3 regions of the Variovorax sp. Soil_C_33 genome follow, and region 1 is predicted to be linked to each of the others. Evidence: predicted binding sites of a transcription regulator. Region 1 holds the regulator's gene; each other region holds the start of a gene.
What was found. The regulator LexA, encoded in region 1, represses DNA repair genes until DNA is damaged. The targets are predictions, from matches to a motif close to ACTGTATNNNNATACAGT.
Positions count from the first base shown of each region.

Region 2: a site for LexA is predicted at 1,865-1,882, ahead of recA (recombinase RecA). Genes of this name have one in related genera too.
Region 3: a site for LexA is predicted at 1,955-1,972, ahead of imuA (translesion DNA synthesis-associated protein ImuA). Genes of this name have one in related genera too.

Region 1 covers NZ_JBDGJK010000007.1:74,512-79,443, forward strand. Annotated here, with positions in the region: gene adk (adenylate kinase) at 1-451, shown strand, start outside; gene AC3A6B_RS12770 (DUF6152 family protein) at 452-925, opposite strand; gene AC3A6B_RS12775 (hypothetical protein) at 948-1,364, opposite strand; gene AC3A6B_RS12780 (asparaginase) at 1,368-2,363, opposite strand; gene lexA (transcriptional repressor LexA) at 2,438-3,112, shown strand; gene AC3A6B_RS12790 (hypothetical protein) at 3,229-3,564, shown strand; gene AC3A6B_RS12795 (D-2-hydroxyacid dehydrogenase family protein) at 3,657-4,664, shown strand; gene AC3A6B_RS12800 (MFS transporter) at 4,661-4,932, shown strand, end outside.
Region 2 covers NZ_JBDGJK010000002.1:124,541-129,472, reverse strand. Annotated here, with positions in the region: gene argC (N-acetyl-gamma-glutamyl-phosphate reductase) at 1-249, shown strand, start outside; gene recX (recombination regulator RecX) at 277-726, opposite strand; gene recA (recombinase RecA) at 737-1,801, opposite strand; gene AC3A6B_RS03540 (MarR family winged helix-turn-helix transcriptional regulator) at 1,949-2,434, shown strand; gene AC3A6B_RS03535 (response regulator) at 2,459-3,130, shown strand; gene AC3A6B_RS03530 (sensor histidine kinase N-terminal domain-containing protein) at 3,147-4,595, shown strand.
Region 3 covers NZ_JBDGJK010000018.1:113,475-118,406, forward strand. Annotated here, with positions in the region: gene AC3A6B_RS24310 (alpha/beta fold hydrolase) at 1-629, shown strand, start outside; gene AC3A6B_RS24315 (aldo/keto reductase) at 626-1,447, opposite strand; gene AC3A6B_RS24320 (helix-turn-helix domain-containing protein) at 1,451-1,864, opposite strand; gene imuA (translesion DNA synthesis-associated protein ImuA) at 1,985-2,785, shown strand; gene AC3A6B_RS24330 (Y-family DNA polymerase) at 2,754-4,073, shown strand; gene AC3A6B_RS24335 (error-prone DNA polymerase) at 4,066-4,932, shown strand, end outside.

The sequences.
Region 1 (4,932 bases):
GGAACGCATCGCGTTGCCGGACTGCGCCCAGGGCTTTCTGTTCGATGGCTTCCCGCGCACCATTCCGCAGGCCGAGGCCATGCGCTCGGCGGGCGTGAAGATCGACTACGTACTCGAGATCGACGTGCCTTTCGCCGACATCATCGAGCGCATGAGCGGGCGCCGCTCGCACCCGGCATCGGGACGCATCTACCACGTCAAGTTCAATCCGCCGAAGATCGAAGCCAAGGACGACCTCACCGGCGAAGACCTGATCCAGCGCGAGGACGACAAGGAAGAAACCGTGCGCAAGCGGCTCGAGGTCTACAGCCAGCAGACCCGGCCGCTGGTCGACTACTACTCGGCCTGGGCCAAGGCGGATCCGGCTGCGGCGCCGAAGTACCGCGCCATCAGCGGCGTCGGCACGGTCGACGAGATCACGCAGCGCGCGCTGGCCGCCCTCGGCAGTTGATCAGGCCGGGCTGGAACGCAGCCCGTAGACCTTGCCGTCGGCGAACAGGTATTCGACGCGCATCACCGGCTCGCCCTTTTCTTCCTTGAAGGTGAAGCCCACCGCCGAGATGGTGGCGCCGGGCTTGATCTCCGCAACTTTCCAGGCCTCCATGCGTGTCAGCGGCGCCAGCTCGAGCGTCCACTGGCGATCGGCGCGGCGCGGGGCGCTCGCCTTGGCAAGAAGCCCTGGGCCGTCGACCGGCGCGCTCTGCGCGGGCGGCTGTCGCGTCGCGAGATCGGCCGGCACCTTGAGACTCGGCGGAACCTCGATCACCAATTCGGCATGCGGGTTCTGCCAACGCGCGCGCACGACCTTTCCTTCGAGGTAGAGCGGACGGTCCTGGTCGAAGCTGCTCCAGCCGTGATGCGCCCAGGCGAACGGAGCCGCAACGGGAAGGGATGCGGCGGCGATGACGATGCTGCGACGTTTCATCGAAAAAAACTCCTTCTTCTCTTCAGTATGCGATCCAGCGGCCGCAGAACACGACGGCCAGCCAGATCGCAGTGGACAACAACATCTGTACCCGCGCCAGCGCGTCGAGTTTGCGCAAGGACCCTCGCGCGTGAAACCACCCGGCGTTGCATCCGGCCGCCAGCAGCAATCCCATCTTGATCAGGAAGGCCCGGTTGGCGAGCAGTTCGCCCGGCTGGGTCGCGAACATCAGCGAGCCGCTGGCGGCTGCGAGCGTGAAGCCGCTGAGCGCGATCGACAGCGACAGCCTGGCCATCGGCTGAACCGGCAAGGCGGCCCCGCGCCCGAACACCCGCAGCTCGAGCGCGACGAGATTGCCGAGCAGCAACGCGATACCGACGATGTGCACCGCCTCCAGCGCCGGATAGGCCCATGAGTGCGACTGCAGGGCGCTGAACATGCCTCAGGCCGCGGCTGGTTGATCGGCCATCAGCTCCAGCACCAGCGCGACGCGCGCCTTGACCGGCGTCAGTGCGCCCGCGGCGCGCAAGAGTGCGTTCGGCGCCGGCAGGATGCAGCCTTGTGCGCACCGCGTGGCACGCACGACTGCCATGCCGGCGGCCTGCGCCCGCAGCGCGGCTTCTTCCAGCGCAAGGTGCAAGGTGCCGTTGCCGGTGGCTGCGAGCACCAGGCCCTCTACCGGCTCGGAGGCGCCGGACTGCCGCTCGCGGACCAGTGCATCGATCAGGCTGCCGCGCGCCTCCGCATGGCTCACCACGATCTCCACACGCGGCCAACGGGCGCCCTGGGTCATTCTTTCAAACAGGTCGCGCGCATGCTGCTGCGGCGACACCGGCCAGCTTCGGAGACTGCGCAGCGCGCCCTCCTCCACATAGGCCACGGGTCCTGCATCCCCGGAGTCGAAGGCATCGAGCCGGTAGGTGTGGCCCTTCTGAACGTCGAAGGCGCTGTGCACCGTCCCCGCGCAGACGGCCACGACGCCCCGCGCGCCGGAGCTGGACGCCACCGCGATCGCGTCGCGCACGTTCTGCGGCCCGTCGGGCGACAGCGCGGTCGCGGGCCGCATCGCGCAGGTCAGGACCACCGGCTTCGACGGCGCCAGCACCGACTGCAGGAAGAAGGCCGTTTCCTCCAGCGTGTCGGTGCCATGGGTAATGACGAGGCCCGCCACGTCGGGCTCGGCCAGCCAATGGGCGCAGCGCTCGGCCAGCGTGCGCCAGATCGCGAAGCTCATGTCCTTGCTGTCGACCTGCGCCACCTGCTCGGCCGCGAGCGCAATGCCGTCGGGCGCTTCGATGCCGCCCAGCAACTCCGTCACGCCCACCTGGCCGGCGGTGTAGCCGATGTTGTCGCCGGCGGCCGCGGCCCGGCCGGCGATGGTGCCGCCGGTGCCCAGAACGATCACGCGGCGCTTGCCTTCTCGAGGTGTTTCGACCATGGCTTGCCAAACTTCCGGAAACTGGTTAAAAATACAGGTACTGGATATTCAGCCAGTGCCGCAAGGAGTCATCAATGCAGTTCGCCGTCAAGCTTACCGCCCGCCAGCAACAGATTCTGGACCTGATCCAGAGCGCCATCGCGCGCACCGGCGCCCCGCCCACGCGGGCCGAGATCGCCGCCGAGCTGGGCTTCAAGTCGGCCAACGCGGCCGAAGAGCATTTGCAGGCCCTCGCACGCAAAGGCGTGATCGAACTCGTGAGCGGCACCTCGCGCGGCATCCGCCTCAAGGGCGACGCGCTGCGCTCGCTGAACGAATCGCGCAACAACCAGTTCTCCCTGTCGCTGCCCGGCATGGCCCAGCTCGCTCTGCCGCTGATCGGCCGCGTGGCTGCGGGCTCGCCCATCCTCGCGCAGGAGCATGTCGATCAGACCTACTACGTCGAGAACACCCTGTTCCAGCGCCAGCCCGACTACCTTCTCAAGGTGCGCGGCATGTCCATGCGCGACGCCGGCATCATGGATGGCGACCTGCTGGCGGTGCAAGCCACCAAGGAAGCCCGCAACGGCCAGATCGTGGTGGCCCGGCTGGGCGACGAAGTCACGGTCAAGCGCCTCAAGCGCAACAAGCAGGTCATCGAGCTGCACGCCGAAAACCCCGACTACCCCACCATCGTCGTTCAGCCCGGCGAGCCTTTCGAGATCGAAGGCCTGGCCGTGGGCCTGATCCGAAACACGATGCTCATGTAAGGGGTCCAGACCCCGGCCGCGACAGGTGGCGGGCGTATGGCCGAGGGCCATCACCCTGTAGCAGCCGACGAAAGCAATCCTGCCTGTGTTCAACCTCTGACTTTTCTGGAGTTCACATGGGAATCGCTCTTCTCAGTCTTGCTGATCTGTTCATGCCGCTGCAGTCTCTGGCCGATCGCTGGATGCCTTCGCGCCGCCGGCGCTCGTCCGGCCTTCACTATGTCGGGATCCGGCCCAGCTGCGGCTCGCGCGCCGGCGCTGCAGCCTTGGCCCACGTGTCTGCACCGGCGCGTCCCCTGCGCGTGGTGCGCACGGTCGACGCGCAGCAATCCGGCCGGAACGCGGGCCGCGTCGTGATCTCGGGTCGCATGGCGGATGTCTGCGCCGAACTCGACCGACTGGCCGCCCTGGAGGCGGCGGGCACGATATCGAACGCCGGCCGTCTGCATTGAAGTAGTTCCGGGCGAGCTTGTCCCCGGACGCCATGCGTCTGCGGGAGACGGACTACGGAGCCCGCGGATGGTGCGAGGCACAATGGCATGCCATGAACATTGTGATCCTCGACGACTACCAGGACGCGGTGCGCAAGCTGCGCTGCGCTTCCAAGCTCGACGCGTACGCGGCCAAGGTCTACACCAACACGGTCAAAGGCATCGGGCAGCTCTCGGTGCGGCTCAAGGATGCCGACGTGATCGTGCTGATCCGCGAACGCACACAGATCTCTCGCCAGCTGATCGAGAAGCTCCCCAAGCTCAAGCTCATTTCGCAGACCGGCCGGGTCGGCAGCCACATCGACGTGCATGCCTGCACCGAGCAAGGCATCGCGGTGGCCGAAGGCACGGGCTCGCCGCTGGCGCCGGCCGAGCTCACCTGGGCGTTGATCATGACGGCGATGCGCCGCCTGCCGCAGTACATCAGCAACCTCAAGCATGGCGCCTGGCAGCAGTCGGGGCTCAAGTCGGCGTCGATGCCTCCCAATTTCGGGCTTGGCTCGGTGCTCAAGGGCAAGACGCTTTGCATCTGGGGCTACGGGCGCATCGGCCAGCTGGTCGCACGCTACGGGCAGGCCTTCGGCATGCAAGTCGTGATCTGGGGCCGCGAAGAGAGCTGCGCCAGGGCAAGGTCGGACGGCTTCCAGGTGGCGCCGAACCGTGAAACGTTTTTCAGCGTGGCCGACGTGCTGTCGATCCATCTGCGGCTGGCCGAGGAAACACGCGGCCTGGTCACCCTCGAGGATCTCTCGCGCATGAAGCCCACCGCACTGTTCGTCAACACCTCGCGCGCCGAGCTGGTCGAACAGGACGCGCTGCTTGCGGCCCTCAATCGCGGACGGCCCGGGCTGGCAGCCGTCGACGTGTTCGAGAGCGAGCCGCCGCTGCAAGGCCATGCGCTGCTGCGCCTGGAGAACTGCATCTGCACTCCGCACATCGGCTATGTCGAGCAGGACAGCTACGAGATGTACTTCGGCCAGGCCTTCGACAACGTCGTCAGCTTCATCAAGGGCAACCCGACCAACATCGTGAATCCGGGCGCCCTGCAGGTCCGCCGTTGAAGCAGCCTGCGCTCCCGGCGGCGTTGTGGGCCCTGCTGGCGGGCAACTTCGTGATCGGGACGGGCGTGATGGTGGTGCCCGGCACGCTCAACGAACTCAGCACTTCGCTGCAGGTCAGCGCAGCCACCGCCGGCCAGCTGATCACCGCAGCGGCCGTCGTGATGTGCCTCGGCGCACCTTTGCTGGCAGCCGTGGTCGCGGGTTGGGACCGCCGGGTGCTGCTGGCCTGCACCATGCTGTGGTATGCGGCGGGGCATCTTCTCGCGAC
Region 2 (4,932 bases), on a different contig from region 1:
GACCTGCAGGAAGCGCTGGCCGCGCACTACGCGAAGAGCAACACGCCCGAGAAGTTCGTGAAGGTGCTGCCGCCCACCGAGGACGGCAAGATCGACGCCCTCGCGCTCAACGACACCAACGAGCTCGAGATCCGCGTGTTCCCGAACGAAGACCACCGCCATGCCGTCGTCATCGCGCGGCTGGACAACCTGGGCAAGGGCGCCAGCGGTGCGGCGGTGCAGAACCTCAAGCTGATGCTCGGGCTCTGAGCCCCGCGGCCGCGTGCCGCGCGGCCTTCACTCGTTCGGGGCGTGCCGCAGAACCTTGGCGACGACCGCCGAGGCGAATCCGCGCGCCAGCAAAAAGCGCATCTGCTTCGCGCGCTCCGCCGCATCGTGCGGCAGCGTGCCGAAGCGCTGCCGCCACACTTCGAGCGCACGGTCGAACTCGCTGCCCGAGAGGCCGGCGAGCGCCTCGGCCACCGCTTCAGGCGCAATGCCCTTGTGCAGCAGCTCCTGGCGCACGCGCGCCGCGCCGTGGCGGGCCGCGCGCTGGTGCAGCACCGACTGCACCACCCTCGCCTCGCTGATGAAGTCTTTGGCGGCCAGCTCGTCGAGCGCACGCGCCAGCGTGCCGGGCTCTTCCTCGTACCTGGCCAGCTTGCGCTCGAGCTCGCTGCGCGAGTGCTCGCGCTGGCTCAGGAGACGGAGGGCGCGGCCCTTGAGAGAAGGAGCGCTGAAAGCCATGGCCCGAGGCTTACTTCTCGGGCGCGGCCTCGACCGCCTCGGCCAGAAGCGGAATGCCCAGCGATTCGCGCACCTTGTTCTCGATCTCGCGCGAGAGCGCCGGGTTCTCGCGCAGGAACTCGCGCGCGTTGTCGCGGCCCTGCCCGATCTTCTCGCCGTTGTAGGCGTACCAGGCGCCCGACTTGTCGACGATCTTGGCGTTCACGCCCATGTCGATGATCTCGCCCTCGCGGCTGATGCCTTCGCCGAACAGGATGTCGAACTCGGCCGTCTTGAAAGGCGGCGAGACCTTGTTCTTCACCACCTTGACCTTGGTCTCGTTGCCGATCGCCTCGTCGCCCTTCTTGATGGTGCCGATGCGGCGGATGTCCAGGCGCACCGAGGCGTAGAACTTCAGCGCATTGCCGCCGGTGGTGGTTTCGGGCGAGCCGAACATCACGCCGATCTTCATGCGGATCTGGTTGATGAAGATGACCATGCAGTTGGTCTTCTTGATGGTGGCGGTGAGCTTGCGCAGCGCCTGGCTCATCAGGCGGGCCTGCAGGCCGGGCAGCGAGTCGCCCATTTCGCCTTCGATTTCGGCCTTGGGCGTGAGCGCGGCGACCGAGTCGACCACGATCAGGTCGACCGCGCCGGAGCGCACCAGCGAATCGACGATTTCGAGCGCCTGCTCGCCGGTGTCGGGCTGGCTGATCAGCAGGTCCGACAGGTTCACGCCCAGCTTCTGCGCGTACTGCACGTCGAGCGCATGCTCGGCATCGACAAAAGCGCAGGTGCCGGCCTGGCGCTGCATCTCGGCGATGACCTGCAGCGTGAGCGTGGTCTTGCCCGAGGATTCCGGACCGTAGATCTCGATCACGCGGCCGCGCGGCAGGCCGCCGACGCCGAGCGCAATGTCGAGGCCGAGCGAGCCGGTGGAGACCACCTGGATGTCTTCCAGCGCCTCGCCTTCGCCCAGCCGCATGATCGTGCCCTTGCCGAACTGCTTCTCGATCTGGGCCAGCGCGGCCTGGAGGGCCTTGGCCTTTTCGCTGCCTGCGACCGAGATGCTGGTGCCTTTGACGAGTGCGTCCATGTGGAAATCTCCTTGAATATCAATGGGTTGTGTTGGGCTTGTCCAATCTGCTTTTAACCACAGGCTGGATGCTTGAACAGTAGTGTAGGGGTTGGTGAATTCGAGTGAGCCTATTTTTTGGTCAGTTTGCTTTACTATCGACGGCACGTGATAAACGCTGCATTTCCGATCGACCCCGACGCCTGGCGCCAGACCCACCTGGGCCGCCTGCTCGGCCATGCCATGCGCCGCTTCGACGAGCGCGTGCTGGCGCTGATGGCGCACGATGCCGACGTGCCGCTGGCGCTGTCGAACCTCGCGGCACGCGCGCAGGTGAGCGCGGCGCACATCCACATCACGCGCCATCTGTCGCGCGAAGGCTCGCGCCTGACCGAACTCGCCGAGCGCGCCGGCATGACCAAGCAGGCCATGGGCACGCTGGTCGACCAGTGCGAGGCATGGGGCCTGGTGACGCGCGGCCCCGATCCGCTCGATGCGCGCGCGCGGCGCGTGCTGTTCACGGCCGATGGGCTGGCCTGGCTGGAAGCCTTCCGCAACGCGGTCGCGCAGGCCGAGCGCGAGTTCCGCGCCAGCGTCGGCGACGAGATCGCCACCGTGGTAACCATCGGTCTCGAAGCCTATGCCGCGGCCTAGAATCCTAGCGTCTGGAGACACGCCATGCGAATACTGATTGCAGAAGACGACCAGGTGCTGGCGGATGCCCTGCTACGCAGTCTGCGCACCTCCGGCTCGGCCGTCGACCACGTGGCGACCGGTTCGCAGGCCGACGCCGCGCTGATGACCAACAGCGAATTCGATCTGCTGATCCTCGACCTCGGCCTGCCCAACATGCACGGCCTCGAAATCCTGAAGCGGCTGCGCGCCCGCGGCTCCCAGTTGCCGGTGCTGGTGCTGACGGCGGCCGACAGCGTCGAGGAACGCGTCAAGGGCCTGGACTACGGCGCCGACGACTACATGGCCAAGCCCTTCTCGCTGCAGGAGCTCGAGGCGCGCGTGCGCGCGCTCACGCGGCGCGGCATGGGCGCCACCAGCAACGCGATCAAGCACGGCCCGCTGGTGTACGACCAGGCCGGCCGCGTGGCGACCATCGACGGCAAGATGATCGAGCTCTCGGCGCGCGAGCTCGGCCTGCTCGAAGTGCTGCTGCAGCGCGCCGGGCGGCTGGTGAGCAAGGACCAGCTGGTCGAGCGGCTGTGCGAATGGGGCGAGGAGGTGAGCCTCAACGCGATCGAGGTCTACATCCACCGGTTGCGCAAGAAGATCGAGAAGGGGCCGATCCACATCGCCACCGTGCGCGGCCTCGGCTATTGCCTCGAGAAGATTCCGTGATTCGCCTGAGCCCTCGGTGAAGCTCTTCCAGCGCGCACAGCGCTCCCTTTTCGGCGAGATCCTCGATTGGATGCTCACGCCGCTGCTGCTGCTGGTGCCGGTCAGCATCGGCGTCACCTGGCTGGTCGCGCAGGGCATCGCCAATGCGCCTTTCGACCGGGAGCTGCAGCACAACCTGCGGACGCTGGCCAAGCTGGTGAACCCGCAGCAGGGCGCGGCTCAGTTCGTGCTCCCGCAAGCGGCGCGCGAGATCCTGCGCGGCGATGATGCCGACCGCGTGTACTACCAGGTGCTGGACGGGCGCGGCGAGCTGGTGAGCGGCGAGCCCGACCTGCCCTTTCCCCACACCGACGAGCCGCCGGTGATGGGCACCGTGTACCTGCGCGACGGCGAGATGCACGGCAAGCCGGTGCGCGTGGCCTCGCTCTGGGTGGCGGGCGCCACGGACGACGCCCCGCCGGTGCTGCTGCAGATGGCAGAGACGCGCGAGAAGCAGTCGGTGCTCGCCTCCGAGATCATCAGTGGCGTGCTGCTGCCGCAGTTCGCGATCCTGCCGCTCGCGGTGCTGCTGATCTGGCTCGCGCTGGTGCGCGGCATCAAGCCGCTGTCGGTGGTGGAGGCGCGCATCCGCGAGCGCCGGCCCGGCGACCTGAGCCCGCTCGACGAATCCTCGGTGCCGCTCGAGGTGGTGCCGCTGGTGCTGTCGGTCAACGACCTGCTGAGCAAGCTCAACGACTCGATCGGCACGCAGAAGCGCTTCCTCGCCGACGCGGCGCACCAGCTCAAGACGCCGCTCGCGGGGCTGCGCATGCAGGCCGACCTGGCGCAGCGCGAGGGCGCCAATGCCGACGAACTCAAGCAGTCGCTCAAGCAGATCGGCCGCGCGAGCATGCGCGCCACGCACACGGTGAACCAGCTGCTGTCGCTGGCGCGCGCGGAGAGCAGCGGCGCCAGCATCGCGCGCCAGCCCTGCGACCTGGCGCGCCTCACCATCGAGGTGGTGCGCGAGGCGGTGCCGCGTGCGATCGAGAAGCGCATCGACCTGGGCTACGACGGCGCCGAAGCGGGCGCGCCGGGCGTCGTGCTCGAAGGCAATCCGACGCTGCTCAAGGAGCTGGTGCGCAACCTGGTCGACAACGCGATCAACTACACGCCCTCGGTGCCCGAGCGGCCGGGCGTGATCACGGCCCGCGTGCTCGGTGATCCCTTCGGCCGCATCATCGTGCTGCAGGTCGAGGACAACGGCCCCGGTATCGCCGAGCACGAACGCGAGCTGGTGTTCGAGCCCTTCTACCGCGTGCTCGGCAACGAGGCCGACGGCTCGGGGCTGGGCCTGCCGATCGTGCGGGAGATCGCGCGGCAGCACTATGCGACGGTGGAGCTGGAAGATGCCCATCCGGGCCAGCGCCCGCCCGGCACGCGCTTCAGCCTGCGCTTCGACGCCGACGGGGGCGACAGCGCCTAAGCGCCAGAACCAGCTAACGCAAGATCACGTCGATAAGATCGTCAACGCCTACCAGGATCGCGAGGTTGAGGAAGGGGACTTCAACGCGTGACGATGGAGGAGATCGCTCTCAACGGCCACAGCCTGAGCATCTCGCGCTACGTCAGCACCACTCAAGTAGAAGCGGGGATCGACCTAGCGGCGAGGACGGGATCCGTGAGGCGACGACGAAGCACAATGCGTTCCATAAGGAACTTGGCCTACCCCCCGCTACCCGTCGGCCGATCCTGAGTTCGAAGAGAACGAGAGTGGTCAGGTGTGGTCTATAGGGCCTCGATCGGTCCGGCTTTTTGGGCGA
Region 3 (4,932 bases), on a different contig from region 1:
CGGGCTTCAACGAGTCCGACACGCCGCCGCGGCCCGCGCCGGGCCAGGAGGCCTTGGGGCCCTCGCTCGATGCGATGGTCGCCACGCTCGACGGCCTGATCGGCGCCGGGACCGAGATCGACCTCGGCGGCTTTTCCTTCGGCGGCCTGGTGGCGGCGAAGTTTGCGCTCCGGCGCGGCGGCATCCAGCGCCTGGCCCTGATGGGCAGCGGCGGGCACGGGACGATGCGCCGCATGACGGCCGAGATGATCAACTGGCGCGCCGCCAAGGACCGCGAGGAGGAGCGCGCCGCGCTGCTGCACAACCTGCGCGCGCTGATGCTGCGCGAGCCCGCCGCCATCGACGCACTCGCCTTTGCCATCCACGACATCTCCTGTCACGGCACGCGCTTTCGCAGCAAGGAGGTTTCGATGGCGGGCGGGCTGCAGGCCGCGCTCGACGCGCTCGGCGGGCCGCAGCTGCTGCTCTGGGGCGAACACGACGTGACGGCCGATTCGCGGCCGCTGGTTGCGCAGCTCACCGCTGGCCATCCGCAGCGCGAGGGCGCGGTGGTCGACGGCGCCGGCCACTGGGTGCAGTACGAGCGCGCGGCGGAGGTGAATGCGCTGCTGCTGCGCTTCTTCGCCTAGAGCTGTAGCGAGGCCGCGTTGCGCCGCCAGAAGGCGGCATCCGGAAAGCTGCCCGCAGCGGCCGCCGCGTTGTCCGCCATGTGCTCGGGCCGGCTGGTGCCGGGGATGGTGCAGGTCACGGCCGGATGGCTCAGCACGAACTTGAGCAGCAGCTGCGCCCAGCTTGCGCAGCCGATCTCGGCGGCCCAGCCGGGCAGGGGCTTGCCGCGCAGCCGGCGCATGAGGCCGCCGCCGCCGAACGGCATGTTGGCGATGACCGCGACGCCGCGCTCGGCGGCGAGCGGCAGCAGGCGTTGCTCCGCTTCACGCGCATCGAGCGAGTAGTTGATCTGCAGGAAGTCGAGCTGCTCGGCCCGCAGCACGGCCTCGACTTCCGGGTAGGCCGACGAGGTGTAGTGCGTGATGCCGATGTGGCGCACGCGGCCCTGGTCCTTCCAGCCCCGCAGGGTCTCGAGATGCGTGCGGCAGTCGACCAGGTTGTGCACCTGCATCAGGTCGATGCGCTCGGTGCGCAGGCGTTGGAAGGACTGCGCCATCTGCGCGATGCCGGCCTCGCGGCCGCTGGTCCAGACCTTGGTCGCGAGGAAGGCCTGGTCGCGCTGTTTTGCCGCGGCCAGCAGCTCGCCGGTCACGGCCTCGGCGCGGCCGTACATCGGCGAGCTGTCGATCACCGTGCCGCCGGCCGCGAACAGCGCATCGAGCACGCCGAGCAGGCGCCGGTGCTCGGCACTGCCGGCGGCGACATCGAAGCCCATCCAGGTGCCGCAGCCGATGACGGGGAGGGCTTCCTGGGTGGAGGGGATGGGGCGGGTGATCATGCTTCAGGCGAGCGTCAGCTCGACGTGCACGCGGCGTCCGATGGCGGTCGCGATATTGACCAGCGCGTCGAGCGAAAAGCGGGATACGCGGCCTCGCAGCAAGTCGTTCATGCGCGGCTGCGTGATGCCGCAGTGCGTGGCGGCTTGTGTTTGAGTCCAGCCATTTGCTTGCACGATGGCCGCGATTTTTTGCATCAGCTCTGCGCGTGTGCGGAGATTGGCTGCCTGCTCGGGCGTGTCGGCTATCGCATCCCAGACGCTGGCGTAAGTGGTGGTGCTCATTGGATAAACGTCCGCGCTGCGCGCTGCGGTATTTGCCTTGGGAACGGCCCGGCGGTCACCGGCATCTTGTTGGGCATCCGGCGGAAATTCCTTCAAGCATTTGAGGGCATCGCCCAGAAAGCGGATCGGCTTCATGAGTATATTCAAATGGATATAGATCGATCAAGCGTGTCTTGAAGGCGCGCGGAGGGCAGGGATTAAAAAATCCTGAGACGACCCAAGAATACTGTATAAAAATACAGTTATTCGACCATCATGGGCCTCCCTTCCTTCGACTCCTTTTCCTCCTCTGCGCGCCACAAGGTCTGGCGCGGGGACGAGCTGGGCCTGGCCGATGGGCAGGTCGTCGGCACCGGCCATGCGGTGCTCGATGCGCAGCTGCCCGGCGGCGGCTGGCCGGTGGGCGCGATGACCGAGCTGCTGCAATCCGCGCCCGAGTCCCATGCCTGGCAACTGCTGCTGCCTGCGCTGGCGCAGGCCGTGCAGGGCGGCACCGGCCCGGTCGCGTTGATCGGGGCGCCGCAGGAACCCTTCGGACCGGCGCTTGCGGCGCAAGGCTTGCCGGTGGAGGCGCTGCTGTGGGTGCGCTGCGAGGCATCGGCCGCGCGGCTCTGGGCCTGCGAACAAGCGCTGCGCTGCGCCGACATGGCCGCCGTGCTGGCCTGGCTGCCGCAGGCGCGCGTGGGCGAGCTGCGGCGGTTGCAGCTTGCGGCGGCGCAGCACGATGCGCTGCTGTTCGTGTTCCGCCCCGAGACGGCGGCCCAGATGACTTCACCGGCGCGGCTGCGCCTGCGGTTGGCGAGCTGCGAGGAAAACAGCGCGCAGCTCGACGTCCACATCCTCAAGCGCCGCGGCCCGCCGCTGGCCTTGCCCATCCAGCTGCCGGCGCGCAGCGAGCGCATGGCGGCGCTGCTCGCGGCCAGCCAGCTCAGGCGCAAGCTGCGGCGGCAGCAGGAGGGCGTGTTGCAACCGATGGCCGAGGGCGCGACCGTGGTTCGCCTCGGTCTCCACCAGGAGAAAGGCCATGCACTGGATCGCATTGCGCTGGCCGCCTGAGCTCCTCTTCGATACCGCGCTGCCGATGCCGCCCCCCGAGGCGCTCGGCTGGTGGGCCTTGCAGTTCACGCCGCGCGTCGCCTGGGTCGACGACGAGGCGCTGCTGCTCGAAGTCTCGGCCTGCGAGCGGCTGTGGGGCGGGCGCCTGTCGCTGATGCGCGAGCTGGCGCGGACCAATCCCGCGCCGGTGCCCGTGCAGCGGGCGCAGGGCGCGACCAGCCGGATCGCGCTTGCGCGGCTGCGCATGTTCGCGCGCGGCGAAGAGCCGCCCGCTGACACCCCTTCCGACCTGCCGCTCGACACCTTGAGCGCGGCGCGCGACCACCTCGACGTGCTGGCGCACCTGGGCTGCCGCACCTGGGGCGAGGTGGCGGCACTGCCGCGCGGCGGGCTCACGCGCCGCTTCGGCAAGGAACTGCGCGAAGCGCTCGATGCCGCTTATGGATTGAAGCCCGAAAGCCATGCCTGGCTCACGCTGCCCGACGTGTTCGAGCAGAAGCTGGAACTCCCCGCGCTGGCCGAAGGCGCGCCCGAGCTCATGTGGTCGGCCAACCGCCTGCTCAGCGCGCTGCAGATCTGGCTCGCCGCTCGCCAGCGCGGCGCGGTGGCGCTCGAGCTGCAATGGACGCTGGACCTCCGGCGCTTCAATGGCGTCGACCTGCCGCCGCACCAGCAGGTCACGGTGCGCACGGCCGAGCCCACGCAGGACATGGCGCACCTGCGCCGCCTGCTGGCCGAACGGCTCGCGCTCACGACGCTGGCCGCGCCCGCCAGCTGGCTGCGCCTGCGCTCGATCGAGACCACGCCCTGGGCCGGCGCCAGCACCAGCTTTCTGCCGGAAGACAACCGCAAGGGCGACAAGCTGCACGAGCTGGTCGAGCGGCTCAGTGCGCGGCTGGGTGCGCAGCAGGTGCTGCGTGCGGCCGCGCAGGCCGACCATCGGCCGGAATGCAAGCAGGTGTGGAAACCGGCATTGCACAAGGCGCGCGCAGATGCCTCGCCGCCACCTGCTGCGCAGCCCGATGCGCTGTACCCGGCCTGGCTGCTGCGCGAACCCTTGCGGCTGGAGATGGAAGGCGAGCGCCCGTGCTACCAGGGTCGCCTGCGCAAGCTGGTCGGGCCGCAGCGGGTGGAGGCCGGCTGGTGGGGCGAGGGCCAGCCGGCGGTGCGCGACTACTACATCGCGGAAAGCCCGAAGGCCGGCCTGGTGTGGATCTATCGCGAGCGGCCTTCATCCTGCTTCACTTCCGAGGCTTCGCGCTGGTACCTGCAGGGGATCTATGCCTGAACTCAGCGACAAGCAGATGCAGAAGCGCACACGGGCCTCGGCCACGGTGCATGCGCTGCCGTGGCGGTCGCAGCCCGAGCCGCTGCGGGCGCCGGCCTTGCCCTCCTATGCCGAGCTGCACTGCATCACGAACTTCAGCTTTCAGCGCGGCGCATCGCACCCCGAAGAGCTGGTTCAGCGCGCCTACGACCTCGGCTACGAGGCGCTCGCCATCACCGACGAATGTTCGGTGGCCGGCGTGGTGCGCGCGCACGAGGGGCTCAGGGAATACCTCGAGACGCTGGCCCCCTCGGAGCGGCATCCGTTCCGGCTGCTGTTCGGCAGCGAGTTCCTGTTCGAGCGCTTCAAATTGGTGGCGATCGCGCACGACCTCGAAGGCTGGGGCAATCTCTGCGAGTTCATCACCGCGGCGCGCACCACGGCGCCCAAGGGCACGTACCGCGTGAGCTGGGAAGGCAGCGATGTGGCCTCGCTGCGCGATTGCGAAATCCTTTTCGTGCCGCTGCGCACGCCGGGCGCCATGCCCGATGTCGCAGCGCTTTGCGCCGATGTGGCGGAGGCTGCGCGTCTTTTCGAAGAGCATCTCTGGATCGCGGTCGAGCTTGCGAACGAGCTCGACGACGACCTCTGGCTCGCCGCCTTGCAGCAGGCGAGTGCACGGACCGGCGTGCCGCTGGCGGCGGCCGGCGACGTGCACATGCACGTGCGTTCGCGCAAGCCGCTGCAGGACGTGATTACCGCCGTGCGCGAAGGCAAGCCGGTGGCCGAGTGCGGCTTTGCGTTGCAGTCCAATGCCGAGCGGCACCTGCGCTCGCGCCTGCGCCTGGCCGAGCTCTATCCGGCCGAGCTGCTTGCCAAC